3 regions of the Paenibacillus sp. R14(2021) genome follow, and region 3 is predicted to be linked to each of the others. Evidence: riboswitches for the same ligand, from Rfam matches in the RefSeq annotation. Region 3 holds a riboswitch; each other region holds the start of a gene.
The links. A riboswitch is a leader RNA that binds a small molecule or an ion and turns the genes downstream of it on or off. The one in region 3 is predicted to bind ZMP and ZTP.
Positions count from the first base shown of each region.

Region 1: linked by a shared signal. The riboswitch ahead of rpiB (ribose 5-phosphate isomerase B) and the one ahead of KXU80_RS17865 (DJ-1/PfpI family protein) in region 3 are both predicted to bind ZMP and ZTP.
Region 2: linked by a shared signal. The riboswitch ahead of KXU80_RS14620 (bifunctional 5,10-methylenetetrahydrofolate dehydrogenase/5,10-methenyltetrahydrofolate cyclohydrolase) and the one ahead of KXU80_RS17865 (DJ-1/PfpI family protein) in region 3 are both predicted to bind ZMP and ZTP.

Region 1 covers NZ_CP080269.1:3,718,342-3,725,179, forward strand. Annotated here, with positions in the region: gene KXU80_RS17295 (hybrid sensor histidine kinase/response regulator) at 1-627, opposite strand, end outside; gene glyA (serine hydroxymethyltransferase) at 798-2,045, opposite strand; gene KXU80_RS17305 (TIGR01440 family protein) at 2,084-2,665, opposite strand; gene rpiB (ribose 5-phosphate isomerase B) at 2,702-3,169, opposite strand; ZMP/ZTP riboswitch at 3,288-3,370, opposite strand; gene KXU80_RS17315 (low molecular weight protein arginine phosphatase) at 3,445-4,020, opposite strand; gene KXU80_RS17320 (manganese efflux pump MntP) at 4,048-4,608, opposite strand; gene KXU80_RS17325 (L-threonylcarbamoyladenylate synthase) at 4,833-5,933, opposite strand; gene KXU80_RS17330 (MDR family MFS transporter) at 6,248-6,838, shown strand, end outside.
Region 2 covers NZ_CP080269.1:3,127,799-3,134,636, reverse strand. Annotated here, with positions in the region: gene KXU80_RS14640 (ABC transporter substrate-binding protein) at 1-875, shown strand, start outside; gene KXU80_RS14635 (zinc-dependent alcohol dehydrogenase) at 936-1,973, shown strand; gene KXU80_RS14630 (phosphoesterase) at 2,020-2,532, shown strand; gene coaD (pantetheine-phosphate adenylyltransferase) at 2,529-3,005, shown strand; ZMP/ZTP riboswitch at 3,093-3,172, shown strand; gene KXU80_RS14620 (bifunctional 5,10-methylenetetrahydrofolate dehydrogenase/5,10-methenyltetrahydrofolate cyclohydrolase) at 3,238-4,086, shown strand; gene KXU80_RS14615 (S-layer homology domain-containing protein) at 4,549-6,838, shown strand, end outside.
Region 3 covers NZ_CP080269.1:3,839,800-3,846,637, reverse strand. Annotated here, with positions in the region: gene KXU80_RS17875 (methyl-accepting chemotaxis protein) at 1-258, shown strand, start outside; gene KXU80_RS17870 (diguanylate cyclase domain-containing protein) at 465-2,288, shown strand; ZMP/ZTP riboswitch at 2,335-2,413, shown strand; gene KXU80_RS17865 (DJ-1/PfpI family protein) at 2,483-3,064, shown strand; gene rlmN (dual-specificity RNA methyltransferase RlmN) at 3,285-4,346, shown strand; gene KXU80_RS17855 (hypothetical protein) at 4,430-4,693, shown strand; gene greA (transcription elongation factor GreA) at 4,886-5,356, shown strand; gene KXU80_RS17845 (GntR family transcriptional regulator) at 6,004-6,838, shown strand, end outside.

The DNA.
Region 1 (6,838 bases), 120 kb from region 3:
CATTTGACCGGAGGCCATACCCATCTTGGTTCCCATATGAAAGCTGGCGGCCAGCATCCCCGTATAATGCATACCGACGACGGCGGCTCCCATAATTAAACCGCTTCCAATTTTCTTCCAGACGTCTCCTATGCCGCCTTCCTTACGGAAGTAGAACGACAGCCAAAGCGCTGCGTTGGAGGCGGCAATCGCGATCACGATGGATAGCGCAAAATATAACGGATCATAGGTGATATCGACCTGCATCGCCGCCATCCCGATATAATGCATCGCCGAGATACCGGCCGCGAGCAGAAACCCACCGGAGAGGAGCTGGCGAAGACCGAACCGGCTGCCGCCGACAATATGCAGCGCAGCGAACGATGCGGCTATTGCCACCAGCACCGATATGAATACAAGCCATAGATTATAGGCGACTGGAACAGTGAACGACAGCGCCAGCATTCCGACAAAATGCATCGACCAAATGCCCATGCCCATGGCAACCGCGCCGAACAAGAGCCACAGCCAGCGATTCCTTCCCCTGGAGGTGCTGATTCTCCCCGCCAAATCGAGAACGGTATAGGAGGCGACGACGGCTACAAGATAAGAGAAAATTACCAATACGGAATCGTACGAACCGTGCATGTGGTCCAATTCATATCCCTCATTTATGTTGATAGTGTCTTAAATTTACCACAATAAGGTTGATAATTATATCGAGATTTGTCGAAAATGATCTGATTTTCGGACAGAAAAAAACTGCCTGCACCGTCGTCAGACGGATGCAGGCAGTTTGATGAACGGGGAACCGATGATTAATACGTCATGCCCGGATACAGCGGATACTGTGATACGAGATCGCTGACCATGCCGCGCGCTTTCTCAAGCACCGCTTCGTCCTTCGGATTCTTAAGCGTCATGGCGATAACTTCCGCAATGGTCGCCATCGCTTCCACGCCCAAGCCGCGCGAAGTCGCCGCAGGCGTACCGATGCGGATACCGCTTGTAATGAACGGGCTTGTTGGGTCAAACGGAATCGCGTTCTTGTTGACCGTGATTTGAACGGAATCCAGCACATGCTCCGCGTCTTTGCCTGTGATGTTCAGGTTGCGAAGATCGATCAGCATGAGATGGTTGTCCGTGCCGCCGGAGACGATGTTGATGCCTTTGGCAATCAGGGCGTCAGCAAGCGCTTTGGCGTTGTCCACGACGTTCTTGCCGTATGTTTTGAAAGAAGGCTGCAGCGCTTCGCCGAATGCAACGGCTTTGGCCGCGATGATGTGCATTAACGGACCGCCTTGGGAGCCCGGGAATACGGCTTTGTCGATCGCCGCTGCCCATGCTTTGCGGCACAGGATCATACCGCCGCGAGGTCCGCGAAGCGTCTTGTGCGTTGTCGTCGTAACGAAGTGCGCGTGAGGCACTGGGCTTGGGTGAAGACCTGCAGCAACCAAACCTGCGATATGCGCCATATCGACGAAGAACAGCGCGCCTACGTCGTCAGCGATTTTACCGAGCGCTTCGAAATCGATGATGCGCGGGTAAGCCGACGCGCCTGCGACGATCATGCGCGGACGGTGTTTGAACGCCAGCTTGCGCACTTCTTCATAATCGATCGTGAACGTGTTTTCGTTTACGCCGTAAGAAACGAAGTTATATAGAATACCGGAAGCGTTAACCGGGCTGCCGTGCGTCAAGTGACCGCCGTGCGCGAGGTTCATGCCCAGAACGGTATCGCCAGGGTTCAATGCTGCCAAGTATACAGCCATGTTCGCTTGTGCACCGGAGTGGGGCTGAACGTTCGCGTGCTCGGCACCGAATAGTTCTTTCGCACGATTGCGCGCGATATCTTCAGCGATGTCGACATGCTCGCAGCCGCCATAGTAACGTTTGCCCGGGTAGCCTTCCGCGTATTTGTTCGTCAGTACCGAACCCATTGCTTCAAGTACAGCCTCGGATACGATGTTCTCGGATGCAATCAGCTCGATGTTGTCGCGTTGGCGCTGCAGCTCAAGGCCAAGTGCTTTCAAGATTTCCGGATCTTGCTTACGTAGGTTTTCCATGTTCGTATATCCTCCTTAAAATAATTAACGTAGTGGATTTAATCGCAGGAGCCTGTGACGGCTTCTTGCTCCGTTTGTCGCGCGTAAACCGCACGTTCTCCGCCGATCAGCTTAGGACGGGCGTACGCCATCGTCAGATGCGCCTCGCCGATGGAACGAATGGAAGGACGGACCGGAACGGCCACGCGCTTCAAATGCATACCGATAAACGTGTCGCCGATGTCAATTCCCGCATGCGCCTGTACCGTCTCAGTCAGGCATGCGTCCTGCAAATGATTGAATGCGTAAGCTGCCATCGAGCCGCCCGCCCTGCGCACGGGAACAGCGGAGACAAGCTCCAGCCCGTAACGCTCCGCGGCATCCCTTTCCATGACGAGTGCCCGGTTCAAATGCTCGCAGCACTGAAATACGGGGTAGAACGCAAGTTCGCGCCGCACGGCTTCAACGCCGGCATAAATCGCTTCCGCCGTCTCCATCGTGCCGGAGGTCCCAATTCTCTGCCCCAGCACTTCGCTCGTCGATACGCCGATGACCAGCAGCTGACCCGCGCGGAGGCCCGAGACGTCCGCGAGCTCGCGGACCACGGTCTCCACATCGCGGGACAGCCGCGACAATTCCATTGCCGCTCCTCTATCGCTCACTTGTGGATCCGCTCCTTATTCCGTTTTAGACGCATGCGCGTACTTGTCCTCGATCGCCTTCACTTTGTTCAGGCGGCCCACATGGCGCTCGCTGTTCGAGAACGGCGTTTCGAGCCAGATGCGGATGATCTCCTGCGCAACGCCTGGCCCGATCACGCGCTCGCCCATCGCGAGCACGTTCGTGTCGTTATGCTCCCGCGTCGCCTGCGCCGAGAACAGATCGTGAACGAGCGCGCAGCGGATGCCGGCGACCTTGTTTGCCGCAATCGACATCCCGATGCCGGTGCCGCAAATCAGGATGCCGCGGTCGGCCTCTCCCTTCACAACATGATCGCATACCGGCATCGCGTAATCCGGATAGTCGACCGACACATTGCAATCGCAGCCGAGATCAATGATCTCATGGCCGAGCGACTGTATATAAGGCACCACGATTTCCTTGAGGCTGTAGCCTCCGTGGTCTGCTCCGATGGCGATTTTCATATTCCATATACCTCCCAATGAGACCGCACGCTGGCGGAAAATGTCGAATCACAATGGTTTTAGTATACCTGATTTCGCCGTAAAAGACGAAAAAAGAGCAAGCATGCTTACGCACGCTGCTCTTTGCCCAGGCGACCGGCCGTATGATCCGATGCTCCACCGTGGTTGGACCCACTTTCGTCGCCAGTTACATCGGAAACCGTCTTTAGTTGCTTTTATCATAACGGATCGCGGCGGCAAAATCAATCCAAAACCGCGATTCCCGCATGCCCTTTTCAACGCTGCAAACGATCAAGCAGCTTGATCAGCGCCTTCTCGATTTCGTCCGCGCTTTGCTCGTAGACATGCAGCGGCCCTCCGAACGGATCCGCGATATCGAAGCTCGGAATACCGCCCTCCAGCTCTAACAGCCTTGCGCGTTCCGCGCTCGTCAGCTGGCCGCCGAGCGCCTGCTTCATCTGCCAATCCGTATAGAGGCTCTCGAGCTCCGCGATCTGCTGCAGAAGCTCTTCGTCGCGGTTGACGAACTCCAGCAGCGTGTAGGTCTTATCCACCGCGCCCGGAAATCGCTGCAGCAGATTGCGTTTATGGCCTGCCGTCATCGTCAGGATCAAATCCGCCCAGGTAACGGAGCCATTCTCAAGCGCAGTGGAACCATTGTTATGTTTAATGTCCCGGCGAAGCAGCGCCGTCTGCGCGTGCGCCGATACAGGAAGACCGTCGACCGTGGAAACGCCCGCGGAACGAACCTCCAGCGCCAAGCCGCGTTTCTGCGCAAGCGACCGAAGCATGGCCTCCGCCATCGGAGAACGGCACGTATTGCCGGTACAGACGAATAAGATTCGTTTCATGCGTGATTCCCTCCTCTAGCTTGGCTGTCAAAATAAGATTAAAAGACCGAAGGTGAGCAGAATGACGCCCCCGACCGCCTCGCCATACTCGCCGAGGCTGGAACGGACGCGGCGGCCGATCAACAGTCCTATGATAGACATGAGGCCGCCGGCAAAGCCGAACAAGAGCACGGCCAGCAGCATATCGACGGCGAACATCCCAAGCGAGATGCCGACCGAGAACGAATCAATACTGACGCTGAGCGCGAAGATCAGCATCCCCCACGAGCTGCGGTGATTGATGGACTGGGCGGCTTCCCCGCGAAGCGAGCTGTAGATCATATGGCCGCCGAGCAGAAGCAATAAGCCTCCAGCCGCCGAGGTTGCCACGCTCCCGAGCAGGGCCCCGACGTAGTTACCCATAAAGATGCCCATCAGCGGCATAATGATGTGAAAAATTGCAATAATGGCGCTCAGCTTGAGAATTTCCAGCATCCGTATGCCTTTGAGCCCGATACCCACGCCAAGGGAAAAAGCATCCATGCCGAGCGCTACCGCGATAATGATCAGCGTAAGCAGCTGCCCGGTATCCATGCCCGCCTCCAACATTCCACTCACTCCTTGTCCGCTATCTCCTCCAAGCATATGCGGACAAGATTGGAAAGATGACCCAGAGGCGGGACAAGGCGGCTGGGCTGGGAGACGCCGAAGTGCGAGGGAATGGCCCCCCCCGGCGGTTTGCGCTCAGGGCAGCATTGCAGGCACGCGATTGCGGCGCATCAGCCTGAGCCTCGGATGCGCGGGCGGCCCAGGCGGGCGAGGTCTGCCGCCCGCTAGACCTCGATGACCGCGTGGCCGGCGGCTTTGGCCAAGCGGTTCATCAGCGCGTGCCCGATGCCTTGCTCGGGGCACGTCTCGGCCCAGATGCGCTGAATGCCCTGCGCATCGAACTCGCGCAGCGAGGCGTATAAGCCGTGCGCGACGGAATCAAGCCGCGCGAGGCTGCCGACGACGAGCACGCAGTCGGCGTCGTACCGAGCGGCATGCTCGGCGAAGGCGAGCACGCCCGTGCGCTCGCCGTTCTTGCGCGCCTCGCGGACCTGCGCCCCGATCCAGGCGGAGACCGCTTCGGCGTCGCCTTTGACCAGCTGCATGAGCCCTTGCGGCGCGTAATGCGCGTATTTCATGCCGGGCGAGCGGGGCGCTTGCGCGTCTGCCGCGTTCGAGCTGCTCTCCGGCGCGGCAACCGCGTCGTAGACGACCTCAGCGCCTGCTTCCCGCAGGGCTTCAGCGGTGACCCCGCCCGGACGCAGCATGCGAACCGTTCCGCCGTCCACGATCTCGACGACGGTGGATTCCAAGCCGACACCCGCTGCCCCGCCGTCGACGATGCCGTCGATGCGGCCGTCCAGATCGTCGCGTACATGCGAAGCCAGCGTTGGGCTCGGGCGGCCCGAACGGTTCGCGCTCGGCGCGGCGAGCGGGCAGCCCGACGCCGCAATCAGCGCAAGCGCGACGGGATGCGCGGGCATCCGCACCGCAACGGTGTCCAGCCCGGCGGTCACACGCGGCGATACCGCCCCGGGCTTCACCGGCAGCACGAACGTGAGCGGCCCCGGCCAGAAGCGGTCCATGAGCCGTCCGGCCAGCTGCGCGGCAGCTTCGGTTGCGAGCGGCTCCGTCAATTCCGCGAGCTGCGCACGGTCCGCGATATGAACGATAAGCGGATTGTCGGACGGCCTGCCCTTAGCCTCGAAAATCCGTTCCACCGCTTCCGTGCGCCGCGCGTCTGCTCCCAGACCGTACACGGTTTCCGTCGGAAAGGCTACGGTTCCGCCAGACTTAAGCCGTTCCGCTGCGGGCTTCAACTGCTCGCGATCCGGCGAATGGCTGTCTACATGCCAATTGGTTGTGTTTCGTACAGGTATCTTCATCGCTTCACTTCTCTGCTTCCCCGGCTTCTGCAAAAATTTGCGTCGTTTTTAATTTCTATTATAGCATACGCCATCCAGCATGAAACGAAGCCGCAGCCGCCTATCCTTGCAGCAAACGCCGATTGCGCGGCATCGCCAGCAATTCCACGAAAAACCAAGCTCTGCCCCCGTGTATGCGGTTAAATTGAGCCCAGCGGCCCGCTGTCACGATTCGCTTGCATTGACGGCGGGAGGCCGCAGCAGTATGATTTCATTTGTCCCTTTTTATTATGTCAATATAGACATATAGTAAATTTGAACGGAGGCTTACTTCTATGCAATCGTCCGAACCACAGAAGCAGATCCGCATTTTGCCGATCATGATTGCCGTTTTCTTCGGCAGCTTCGTGTCGGTCCTTAATGTCAGTACGATCAATATCGCGATTCCCGTGCTCACGAATCAATTCCACACGGAGCTAAGTACCGTGCAGTGGACACTCACCGGCTTCCTGCTCGCCATGGGCACGTTCGCCCCGATTACCGGGTATTTCGGCGAAAGGTTCAGCTATAAGCGGCTGTTTATTTTCGCGATGTCCGGGTTCACGCTCACAAGTGTTTTGTGCGCGCTGGCTTGGAACGCAGAATCGCTCATTGCTTTTCGCATTTTGCAAGGCGCGTTCACCGGCATGGTCTCGCCGATTACGATGGCGATCGTCTACCAAATCATCCCTCGCGAGAAGCAAGCCATGGCCATCAGCTTCTGGGCCGCTTCGGCCATGCTTGCGCCGGCGCTCGGACCCACGTACGCGGGCTGGCTGCTGGACAATATGAGCTGGCAGTGGCTGTTCTGGTTCAACGTACCGATCGCAGTTGCCGGCATCGCGCTGATCATGGCGTATATTCCTTACTATCGGCTTAATGTGCCG
Region 2 (6,838 bases), 710 kb from region 3:
ATTTTCAGCCGAACGGACGTATTCAGGCGCTGCCGTATAACATAACGACCTATAACATTTTCTATAATAAAGCCGTGTTCGCGAAAGCAGGGTTTATGAAGACGCCGGTAATTAAGACATGGAACGACTTCTTGGCGTTGTGCGCGGAGCTGAAGGCGAAGGGGATTATGCCCCTCTTCGTCGGGGAGCAAGAGGGCTATACGGCGGCTTGGATGACGAGCGAATTTATGCTGGATATGCTCGGGCCTAAAGGGCTCTCGAAGCTGTACGCGCAGGGCTTGAAATTCAGCAGCCCTTCATTCAAGCAGGCCATTCGAACATGGAAGCAGGTGTACGACGACAAGTACACGAACCCCGACTATGTGACGCTGAGCAGCGAAGAAGCCATGCGGAAGTTTGGCGATAGCGGGGCGGCGATGACGATCAACGGCAGCTGGACGATCAACGACTTGATCAGTCAGCTGGGCGGCAATTTAGGCACGATGCAGATCCCGGCGATCAGCAAAAATGCTCCATTTGGGGACTATCTAGTTTCCCAGCCCGGTGCTAACATTAGTGTATCTGTATTCACCAAGCATACGGATCTAGCGGTTAAATTCGTTGAATTCATCACGAGCGGTGAATTTCAAATGGAATACTACAAGGACACGGGCGACATCCCCGCGAATACGAAGGCGGATCTCACCAAGATCGACAATGCCATCACCCAAGAGTCGTTGTCTTGGATCAACAAGGGCTGGACGAGTCTCGGCTTCGATACGCTTATTCCGGGGGAAGCAAGCAGCGAGTTCTACCGATTGGCATCGGCGGTTCTCTACGGGCGGGTAAGCGTAGACGAACTGGCATCAAGCATCGACAGCAAAATCAAGCCCTGACATCGAAGCGAAGCAGCCTTGGCAAAGGGCGACGTTAGAAGCGGAGAGGAGATTATGCAGATGCAGGCACTCATGTACGAAGGTCCTAAAGTCATGCAAATCCGGGAAGTCGGTCTTCCCGCCGCAGGAGAAGACGACATCGTGATCCGGGTCGCGTACTCCGGCATATGCGGTTCGGAGCTGAGCGGATACCTGGGCAAAAACACACTGCGCAAGCCGCCGATGATCTTCGGCCACGAATTCTCCGGCACGATTGCCGCCATTGGCGGCCGGGCGGAGGCGGGCGGCAGGTGGCGCATCGGTCAGCGCGTCACCGCGAACCCGCTCGTTACCTGCGGGCATTGCGAGCCCTGCCTTAGCGGCAGGCAGCAGCTGTGCTTGTCGCGCCAATTATTGTCCGCGGCGCTGCCTGGCAGCAACGCGGAATACGTGAAGCTTCCGGCCGCGTTCGTCTATGCGCTGCCGGATGAGGTGACCCTCCGGCAGGCCGCCATGACGGAGCCTGCCGCCTGTGCGATTCGCGCAGCGGAGCTTGCTGCGCCCAAACCGGCCGATACGGTGCTCATCCTCGGGATGGGCCCGATCGGCCTGCTTGCGCTGCAAGCCGTGCAGCAATACGGCGTGCGAGAGATTATTGTCGTCGATATGAACGAGGATCGCCTCGGTATTGCCCGCGCGCTGGGCGCGAAGCATCTGATCTGTCCCTCGGCCGTCGATACGCTGGAGGAAGTGAAGCGTCTGACGGGCGGAGCAGGCGTTAACGCTGCAATCGACGCCGTTGGCGCAGGCTTAACGCGCAAGCAGGCTGTGCTGGCCTGCAAAGGCGGCGGACGCACCGTATTCACGGGCCTGCACGAGGAAGAATCCGTGCTGCCGGTCAATATTGCGATACGCAGCGAGGTGTCGATGACCGGCGCGTTTGCCTATTCGTCCTTGAATTTTCAAACGGCGCTGAAGTGGATCGCGGAAGGCCGGATGGGGCTGTCCGAAGGGGTCGTGGAAGCGCCCCTGCACGAAGGCGGGTACTGGTTCGAGAAGCTGCTCAATCAACCGGGTCATGTCTCGAAGGTGCTGCTTGTTCCGGGAGGCACGTCCTAATACCGGGGCAGATGAATCCGATTACGTAGGGAGAGGTGGTCTCACGATGCAGAAGGTGTTTTTCATATCCGACCATCACTTTGGTCATCAAGCAATCATTGACTTCGAATCGAGGCCGTTCGCGCATGCGGAGGAGATGAACGAGTCGATGATCGAGAAGTGGAATGCGGTCGTCGGCAAAGAGGACAAAGTGTTTCATTTGGGCGACTTTTCATTCTTGAACCGAGAGCGGACGAAGGCGATCGTGGAGCGGCTGAACGGTTATAAGCATCTTATTCTCGGCAACCATGACCGCGGCCGTTCACGCAGCTGGTGGCTGGATGTCGGCTTCGATGAAGTGAGCGAGCATCCGATCATCTACAAGGATTTCTTCTTTCTCTCGCATGAGCCGATGTATATGAACAAGCATATGCCGTACGTGAACGTACACGGCCATATTCATGGGCAGAAGTATGCGGGCATCAACTATTTCAACGCCTGCGTGGAGCATTGGGACTATACGCCGCTTACCTTCGAGCAAATTCGCGATGCCGTCGTACCGAGCGAGGAACAGGCATGAGAGTTGTTTACGCAGGAAGCTTCGATCCCATTACACTGGGGCATATCTCGGTCATCGAGCGGGCGGGAAGCCTGTTTGAAGAGGTGCATGTCATTATCGCGAACAATCGGGGCAAAAAGCATGATTTCGATATCGCGCAGCGAACGGAGCTCGTGCAGCTATCCGTGTCGGGTATGGACAATGTGCGAGTTGTTCCGTACGAAGGCATCGTGGCCGATTACGTGAACGCGAATGACGTCAAGGCCGTCATTCGCGGCATCCGCAACTCCACGGATCTCGAATACGAGCTGCAGCTGGAGCAATATATGCGCTGCACGACCAAAGCGGATACCGTCTACCTCTCGCCGTACACGAAGGACATTCAGACGAGCAGCTCGCTCGTGCGGATGTTTATCCAATCGAACAAGATCGAGCAGGCCGAGGCCTATATGCATCCGGATGCGTATGCGAAGATGGTGACATATACGGTGTAGCGTCTGGCAAGCCCCGCTTATGCCGGAAGAAGCGGATAGATCGGGATTGATAGTCGGTCCTCCGCAGGACTATAATAATCGATAGAGGTAAGCGAGTGTGACTGGCGTAACGCGGGGAACCGCGGGGGAGCACATCGTTCATACGGCCGTACGCCTGGGCAGAGGTAAGGGGAGATCCCCTTGCCTCTTTCTGTTTTCTTGAGACCATCTCATTCTGGAAGGATGAACGAACATGGTAAACGGGGAAAAGTTGAATTTGGACGGCAATGCCGTTGCAGACAGCATTAAGCTTCAGTTGGAGGAACGCATCAAGCAGCTGAAGGAGCGCGGCATTACGCCCTGCCTGGCGACGATTCTGGTCGGGGATGATCCTTCGTCGGCGACTTACGTGCGAATGAAAGGCAATGCGTGCAAGCGGCTCGGGATTACGTCCATGCGCGTCGAGCTGCCTGCAAGCACATCAACGGAAACGCTGATCGCCGCCATTCGGGGGCTGAACGAGGATCGTTCCGTGCACGGCATCCTGCTGCAGCATCCCGTTCCGCACCACATCGACGAGCGCGCGGCGTTCGAGGCGATCGCGATCGAGAAGGACGTGGACGGCGTAACGGCGCTCGGCTATGCGCAGAACGCGTTCGGATTCGCGGATTATCCGTCGTGCACGCCTGCGGCCATAATGGCGATTCTGGCATATTACAAGCTGCCCGTTCGGGGCAAGCATGCCGTTGTTATCGGCAGGAGCCCCATCCTCGGCAAGCCGGTGTCGGCCATGCTGCTGAATGCGGATGCGACGGTCACGACCTGCCATTCGCGAACCTCGAACTTGGCCGCGATGGTGCGCCTGGCGGATATCGTCGTCGCGGCCGTCGGCAAGCCGAAATTCGTGCAGGGCGACTGGATCAAGCCCGGCGCGGTCGTGATTGATGCCGGGTATAACCCCGGGAATGTCGGCGATGCGGATTATGAGGCTTGCTTGGCGAAGGCTAGTGCCATCACCCCGGTTCCCGCGGGCGTCGGACCGGTTACGATTGCGATGCTGCTCAAGCACACGGTGCATGCGGCGGAGAAGTTCGGGGGTTGAGAAGGACTTTGCAGAATGGCTGTACAGCCTCGACATTACAATCTACGGAGGCTTTGAATTCAGCCTATGAACGACGATCAAAACGTTGTTTCTTAGCCAGAAAGCAATAGATGAGAGGCGAGGGGGTTCCCCTTGCCTCTTTCTGCTTATCAGGCACGGAGAGGAGGTAATCTTACGTCAATATGTGATAAATTATGACATAATGTTGTATCCAAATACCTAAAATAGGGGTTGAAACTAGTTCTATGGCAGTTAAATGATAAGTTTTAGCAAAGAAATGATTGATAAATGGAAAATGTTCGGGTATTATCTAGCTGAGTAAAGATTCAGAAAATTAAGTGTTTTGTGTGTAATTTAATTAAATATACTTATCTTCTTGTAGGTAGGACGGAAGTTCTTTTGGGTATATATGAACCTTTCTTTGAAAAGGGTTACATATAAAATTGATTTAGGAGGAAAGTCATGCATCATCGGAAGGTTGTCAGAAAAGCTCTATCATTATCGCTAGTATTAGCCGTACTCATTAGTTCGTTGTTCGGCAGCATGGCTTCTGCCTCGCCAAGCACGAGTATCGGCGTCGAGCCGGGAACCGCGCATGAACAACCGGCCGTCCAGAATGCAGCGGCTGCGCAGTTCGATACGCTGACGCCAAGCGAGACAAATGTTGCTTTCGCCTTATCGGAGGGAAGCCATCCGGTGACGGTCGAAGCGAAGTACAAGGATGGTTCGGCGAAAGACGTGACAACGCAAGGCGTCTGGATGTCTATGAATCCCGCCGTCGCCGTTGTCAACCGGGGCGTCATTACGGCCAAAGCGGCCGGAACGACGGAAGTGCGCCTCAATCTCGGCGACGCCGTCGTCAACGTTCCTGTTACGATCACCGCGGGCGCCGGAGCGCCGGAAGCGGCAGAGCCTTTGGAACCGACGCTTGTCACATACCTGCTGTCCACGTTGAACGTGTTCGTCGAGGCGGACACGAACTATCCGCTTCATCTGCATGGAACGTTCACGGACGGGTCAACGCGGGATATTACGGCCGATGCCGTCTGGAGCACGGACGATGCCGAGGTAGCGACCGTGTCACACGGCATGATCAAGGGCATTAAGGGCGGCGCTTCGACATTCATCCGCGTGAAATACGGCAGCATGCCGACGCTGTCGATCGCGGTCACCGTTCAGAAGGACCCGATTCCGTTTCAGTTGTTCGGTCTTCTGATGTCGGAAGACGTGCTGAAGATCATGGAGACCGACGTGCCGCATAAGATCTACGCGGACCTGGAATATCCCGATCAGGATCGTTACGAGGTGACGAATCTGGGCAAATGGTATTCGAAAGACGAATCCATTGCTACGGTAGACCAGAACGGCGTTATTACGCCGGTCGGCAAAGGCATGACCTATATTTATTTCGAGTATAAGTATACAGCGCCGTCCGGCACGGAAGGCGAAGACGGCTACGACGACGGCCTGCTCGTCAATGCCGTGCAGGTATTCGTCGGCGGACCGTTCAAGCTGGAGCGGTTTACGCCGGACATGATGGCGCAATTGGAGCTCGACACTCCTGTTTCGCTCCCGCCTCGGAGCTATCAGGAAATTACGATCATGGGCGTTTACTCCGAGGATCCTCGGACAGGCCAAAACTATAACGCCGATGACGTCACGGGCGATATTGAATGGACCGTAGCGGATAAGTCCATCGCGACCATCAACGATTCCGGCCGCATTTTTGCAGGCGGCAAGGAAGGCACGACGACCATTACGGGCCATTATTTAGCACTCGAACCCTTCACGTTCAACGTGACGGTAACGAAGGCAGCCGCCGCCAACAAGGTGCTGAATTTGGTGGCCGAGCCGACCTACGTGGAAATTAAGGATGGAAAACCTGTTCAATCGCCAATCATCAAAGCCATTTACAATGACGGCACGGTGGAGGACGTCACGTCCAAGATCGCGGGCAGCGACTGGCTCGCTTCCGATGCATCGGTAGCCTACCACAGCGACAACGGTACGATCGTTGCCGAATCCGTCGGATCGGCCGTTCTCGGCGCGATCTACAAGGATGAAATTGCTATTATTCCTGTCATCGTGAAGCAAGCGGAACCAAAGACGGCGGTCTCTCTTTCCGTGACCCCCGACTCTCTGAATTTGCAGCTCGGCAAGCATGAAGCGTTGTCGGTCGAAGCGGTCATGTCCGGCGGCGAGAAGCTGGATAAAACGCAGGCCGCTGTCTACCGCTCGGCCAACCCGCAGGTGGTCTCCGTCAACCGCAAGGGCGAGATCACAGCTGTCGGCAAAGGAACGGCAGCCATCGAGGTGTCGTATGGCGGACAGCAGCAATCAGTCACGATTGAGGTGGCAGCTTCCGAAGGATTGCCGCCGGTTACAGAGACACCGAAGCAGATTACCGGTGTTACCGTAAGCGATCCAAAAATAACGCTGGATGTTACGGCAGGTCCTCGCACGGTCACCGTTCAGGCTGCCTACAGTGACGGCACGAGCGCGGACGTAACGGCGCAAGGCAAGTGGTCGACGCAGGATGCCGGCGTGGTGACGGTCAAGGACGGCGTCTTGACGCCGGTGGCTCCTGGCTCTACCCGCGTGCATCTGGTACTGGACGGCGCGGTCATCGCGGTTCGGGTAACAGTTAAGGAAGGCGACTTCTCCTCCAACGTCAGAGTGGCGGACGAAGGCGCGGCAGCGGAACCGACGGTTGACGCGCTGCTTCTGTCAACGACGAAGATTTTGGTGCAAA
Region 3 (6,838 bases):
CAGACGGTGCAAAAGGTCGCGGATCAGATGATGGATGTCTATTCCGTCTCCGAGCAGATGTCGGCGAGCTCCGAGGAAGTTTCGGCTTCCATTGCGGAGCTCGCCGAGCTGTCCAGGCAAACGTCGGAGCTGGCCGGGGAAATTTCCACCGCCGCCGAAGGCCAGCAGGATGCCATGTCCAAAGTATCGCATACGGCGGACGAGCTGAGCTTGATGTCGAGCGAGCTGCAGCAGGCGGTAACGCGCTTCAAAGTATAGTGTGACGAAATAGAAAGTGCCTGCCCTTGCGGGGCGGGCACTTTCTATTAGGTTAAGGCAGGATGAACGAAATGCGTACACGACCGGTCGCGGCCAGCTGTGCGATGATCGGATGCTCCCCGTTTTCCTTCTAATCACTACGGAAAAGGTTTTATTATGCTTATGTCGAATGATGTCAGTATTGGAACAAGGTCAGGGAGGTTTACATGAACAACCAGCAAGCCGCCGCAACCCCGGCGTATACGTTATTCACCTTGCAAGCAAGCCCTTCTCAGCGCCGATTCGCCTTCATCATCGGCGCAATCGTGGCTGCGATTACGTTGGCCGGCGCGCCGTACGCGCATTTGCGCTTCCCGCGTACCGGGACGCTTCAGCCTGCGCTGTTCGCCGCGGTGATCTGCTTCGAGCTGATCACCGTATTCGTGCTGTACAGCCAGTTCCGGGTATGCCGTGCGCCGTCCATTCTGGTGCTCGCTGCCGGCTACCTGTACTCGGCCGGCATGGCCACCGCGTATTTGCTCACATTTCCGGGCACACTGGAGCACCGGCCGCCCTTGTGGCATGCGGAGCAGCAGGTACCGGAATATCTCTATGCCTTCTGGCATGCGGGATTCCCGATCGCCATTCTGCTGCACGTATTCATCGAGAAGAAATACGGCGGAATGGCCTTCAGCCCGCGTCAAGGGCGAAACTGGACGGCGCTGGTGTTCGGCGGCACCTTGCTGCTTGTCGCGCTTATTACGACGGGGGTCATTCGTGCTCAGCGCAGCTTGCCCGTGGTGATGGACCACGGCAGAATAACGCCGTTCTTCCTGTTCGCGATCTGCCTGCCGGTGCTGCTGATCAGCTTGGCGGCACTCATCGCCTACTTCCGGTCGACGAGAGGCAGCACGGTAACGGCGTCATGGCTATGCGTGGCGCTGCTTGCAACGTTGCTGGATGTCGGCATTGTCCTGTGCGGCGGCGAGCGGTTCAGCCTGGGGTGGTACATTTCTAAGATGGATACGTTCGTATGCGCCAACATCGTGCTCGCGGGCATGATATATGAATTTACCAAAATGTATTACCGAATGACGGAGCTTTACAATCAGGTTACCGACAGCGAAAGCCGGTTCAAGAAACTCTTCGTCCAGAGCCGGATCGCCGAGCAGAAGATTGCCGAGCAGAATAAAATCATCGAGCGGATGCTGGAGTCCGGACACGAAGCGATTGCAATGTGCGATGAAGAGGGCAGGGTGCTGTTCGCGAACCAACGGTTCGCGGACATGTTCGGCCGCACGCTTGCAGCGGGGCAGCAACTGGCGGATTACTGCCGGGACCTGCGGGTTTCTTACGGTACGTTGGACAGGCGAATAGAAGCGTATTTCGAGCAGCGGCTGCCACCGTTTCGGGAGCGTGCCGCGTTTCAGCTGGAGGGCGGTGCGGCGCGTTATTATGAATGCTACGTCAGTCCGATCGCGAGCGAGGACGGACAGCTCCTCCACGGGCATTTGTTCATGTTCAGCGACCGAACGGATGAGGAGCGCAAGGCGCATTACGACGATTTGACGGGGCTGCCGAACCGGCGATATATCTCCCAGCGCATACAAGAGGCTGTAAATCGCGGGAGGGAAGAGAACGTCCCGTTCGCGGTGTTCTTCATGGATCTGGATGGCTTCAAGCGCGTGAACGATACGCTGGGGCACGAGATGGGCGACCGCCTGCTGCAGGAGACCGCCGTTATTCTTCGGGACTGCGTCGGTACGTACGGCATAAGCGCGCGATGGGCGGGCGACGAGTTTGTCGTGCTGATCGAAGAGGCTGCGGATACTCAGCTTCTAGATAGCATGGCACGCGCTATTATTGCGGCAATGGGCCAGCTCGATCGGATAAACGGACAGCGAATCAACGTGTCGGCGAGCATCGGCATTGCGGTCTTCCCGCAGGACGGCGGGGATGCAGCAGCTATTCTACAGCGTGCGGATCAGGCCATGTACGAGGCGAAGACAAGGGGCAAGAACGATTGCTGGTTTTATGCAGACTGCGTATAGCAGCTCTTGTATATCCAGTGGAATGGATGTAAAATAATAGAAAATTCAACCTGCGTGTGACTGGCGTAAACATGGATAACCATGAGGGAGCACGCAGCAAACGGCCGTACGCCTGGGCAAAAGTATGCGATTCTCATGAATCGGATGCTTTTTTGATTTCTCTATATGATGCATGGAGAGGGCAGGTGTCGAGGATGAAGCTGGCTTATGTGTTGTTTGACGGGTTCACGCTGCTGGATTTTTCAGGTTTCCAGGAAGCGATAACATGGATGAGGGTCCTGGGCGCCGATGCGGACATGATCTGGCATTATTGCGCGGATCAGTCCCGAATAACGGATGACCGCGGCATGTCGATCAGCATTTCGCATGTAAAGCCGGATCTGTCGGGTTATGATTTGGTCTTTGTGCCCGGCGGCATGCCGACGCGCAGATTGCAGTACGACGAAGGCTTCCTGTCCTGGCTTCGAACGGCCCGGGAAGCGGAGATGAAGGTGTCTGTCTGCACAGGGGCTCTGCTGCTGGGGGCAGCGGGATTACTGCAGGGGAAGCGGGCCACGACGAACGCTTCTGCCTATGAGCTGCTTCAGCCTTACTGCGCCGAGGTCGTCAAGGAACGCTTCGTGCGGGACGGCGACGTATTTACGGGCGGCGGTGTCTCGGCATCGATCGACCTCGGTCTGTATGTCGTCGAGTCGCTGACGGACAGAGATTTCACCCGCCGGGTGCAGGAGCAGATGCATTACCCGTATTATTCCGGCGCATCCGCCATAGGATGAAAGGAAGCCCTTGGGCCGGCACTGCCGCCGGTTCAAGGGTTTTCTGCCGTGGGAGGACGGGGCTGCGGAAGGCGGATGGGCGTTAATAGGAAAAACGAGGCGTTATCGTCGGCGGGCCGCCCATTTGGCAAAAAGTGTTCCACCCTTGTTTTCCTGCTTGAATTTTGGGAAAATGATTGGAGGTAACGAGAGACGTTGGTTAGTGAAAAGAGGATCAGGTATGAACAAACCTTCTATATACGGAATGACGCGGGAACAGCTGAGCGGTTGGATGCTGGAGAACGGACACAAGGGGTCTAGAGCCTTGCAGGTGTGGGAGTGGCTCTATCGGAAGCGGGTCACGGCATTCGAAGCGATGACCGATGTGAATGCAGCAAGTCTTGCGCTGCTCGCAGAGCACTATACGTTCGTGACGATGACCGAGCATACCAAACAGGAATCCTCGGACGGGACCGTGAAGTTTCTGTTTAAGCTGCAGGACGGCAATCTCATTGAAACGGTACTGATGCGGCATAAGTTTGGCTTGTCCGTCTGCGTAACCACGCAGGTGGGCTGCAATATCGGATGCAGCTTCTGCGCGAGCGGTCTGCTCAGCAAGAGCCGTGACTTGTCTGCGGGCGAAATCGCCGAGCAAATCATGAAGGTGCAGCTGTATTTGGATGCTGCCGGCCAAGGAGAACGGGTCAGCCATGTGGTTGTTATGGGCATCGGCGAACCGTTCGATAATTTTGAGAACCTCGTCGACTTCCTTGACGTAATCAAGGATCACAAGGGGCTGGCGATCGGCGCCAAGCATATCACGGTATCAACAAGCGGCTTGGCCGACAAGATTATTGCATTCACGGACCGGAATTTAGGCGTCAACCTGGCGATCTCGCTTCATGCGCCGAACAACGAGCTGCGCACGCGGATTATGAAGATCAACCGGGCGATTCCAATCGAGAAACTAATGGCGGCGATCGATTATTACATCAGCAAGAACAAGCGCCGCATAACGCTGGAATACATTTTGCTGCGGGGCGTTAACGACGCCGGCGAGCAGGCGCTGGAGCTTGCAGAGCTGATCGGCGGCCGCCGGCCGAACGTCAATGTGAATCTAATTCCGTACAATCCTGTTGATGAACACAGTCAATACCAGCGAAGTGAACAGGAATCGATTAAAGGCTTCTACGACACGCTCAAGAAACAAGGTGTGAGCGTAAGCGTACGGTTGGAGCATGGAACCGATATCGATGCAGCCTGCGGGCAGCTGCGGAGTAAACAAATGAAAGCTTCCGGGTAACCGGTCAGCTGCCCAAACCGAATTGAATCTCTCAGAATAAGATATTCTAGTTACTTATTAGTGAGAGGGATGATAGCGGGGATATGGCAAAGACAAAGGCAATGAACCGGGAAAATCAGGTCTATTCCAATCGCGTGGTTCGCTCGGAGTTCGATCGGAACTGGGATTCTTACGTCATCCGTTCGGGGTACTTCGTGTACGAAGCCAAACGTACGGGCGCCTCGGTGACCGTGCTGCTCTCGACAGGCGCGTCGAAGCTGCTTACGTTCAGGAAAGGCGGCAAGGTGTGGGTCGGCAGCGGCGGCGTGAGCCATTACAGCAAGACGCATGTGGCGATCGATATCTAATGTGAGGAAGCGTCATATCTAGCAGGAATGATGAGACATCTGGATGCAGATGTCTTTTTGCTGTTCGGCCTTATAGGGCAGGACGCTTTGGTTAAGACTATTTTGATGGGGTAAATGTTGGGATTACTCGGACAAACCGCCCGAAATGGGTTAAGATAGAGGCATCACAAGGAACGGGAGCGGTAACGATATATGTCGAAGAACGAAGAAGTGGTATTGACCAAAGAAGGGTTCGCTAAATTGCAGGAGGAACTCGACGATCTCAAATACGTCAAACGCAAGGAGCTGGCGGCACGGATCAAGCTTGCGATCAGCTACGGCGACTTGAAGGAGAACAGCGAATACCATTCAGCCAAGGAGGATCAGGCGTTCCTCGAAACGCGTGTCCTTGTGCTTGAGAAAATGCTGGCCACTGCGCGCGTCGTGGAAGCTACCGACCAAAGCAATGTTGGCATCGGCGCTTCGGTCGTCCTGCACGATGTCGAGTTCGATGAGAAAATCGAATATCAGATCGTAGCTCCGGCGGAGGCCAACGTGCAGGATAATAAAATATCGTACGAAAGCCCGCTCGGCAAGGAATTGCTTGGGAAACGGGTCGGGGCACGGATCAGCGTCAATGCCCCAGTAGGCGTCATCGAATACAAGCTGCTTGAAATCAAATAATGCATCTCCCCGCGAAGGTGGGGGAGTAAGCGCGGACCGCCGAATCTTTCATTCGGCGGTTTTTTTGTATGTGTTCAAGCCATACCTGACATGCCCTCCATCTTTTTCGGGCATATGACAGAGCATTCCGCGAAGCAACTCAAACCCGCGCGAATGCTGGGTTTTTTGGTCGTAACCCGGCGAAATCCACCCACTTTTTTCGATGATTTTTCCGTATTTTCGATGCTTCAGCGGCGTAATTGCAGGATCCACAATGAAGCCAGCGGCGAGTTAGGGAGAGCCGAGGCGGTTTTACGTTGTTATTTGTGAATTTACAGCGCCATCAGCCGGTCCTGCTTACATTGATGCAAGTTGCCGAGCCGAAGCTGGTTTTGCGTCGATCGCGAGAAACCGTGGGCGGAATCCCATCTCTCCACGCACGCAGCGGAGCATGAACGCTGTTGCGGCGTATTTATTGCCGCAGCGGGCTTTCGTTTTCGCCTCCTCGTTCATCCCCTCCCTCTATCCCTCTATCCTTCTATTATTGTATCCTTCTACCCCTTTTTTATCTGCAATTCTTCAAATCTGCAGATTTCGAATTCCCTCACTATCCAATATATGATATATTTGATATAACTTTTATATATGGAGTCGGGAGGCTGAAACTTTTGAATTCGGATCGGGAACCGCTGTATGTTCAAATTCAGAATCACTTTAAAGACGAAATTCGGACGGGCCGGCTGCTTGCCGACGACAAAATTCCAACGGAGAAGGAGCTTCTGGAGCAGTTCGACGTCAGTCGGATTACGGTCGCTAATGCGCTCAGCGAACTGGCGCGGGAAGGGTGGATTTATCGGATTCCGGGGCGCGGCACTTACGTGAAATGCGATCCAGAGGGTGTGATTGTTGCGGCCGCCGCAGCGGCCCTCGAGTCTGCCCAGCCTGCTCAGCTTGTCCAGCCTATGCAAGCGGAGAAGCGGCGAGAACGGCCTAAGGTTGGCCTTATCATCCCCTCGGTCAGCGATTATTTTGCCATCCGTCTGCTCGCGGGCATAACGGATTCGCTGGAGAGCGGGGGTTGCTCGCTGTCCATCATGTTCACGTTCAATTCCAAGGAACGGGAGAAAGAGCTTATACGGGAGCTGCGTGACAGCGTTGACGGGCTTATTATTTTCCCTGTGGATGCGGATGTGTACAACGAAGAAATCATTACGCTCAAAATGAACGGTTATCCGTTCGTGCTGATCGACCGATATTTGCCCGGCGTCGAGACGAATACGGTTCATGCGGACAGTGCGCTTGCCGCTAAGCTCGCGGTCGACCACCTGTGGTCACTCGGCCACAGAAATATCGCGATCTGCACGGACACCCCGCTATCGGCGGTATCCGTCGACGACCGGATCAACGGCTATATGAACGCCTTGAAGGAGAAGGAAGCATTAATTAACCCTGCGCTGCTGCTGACGAATTTCGACGTGCGGGATGCCGGGCTTGACGCCGACC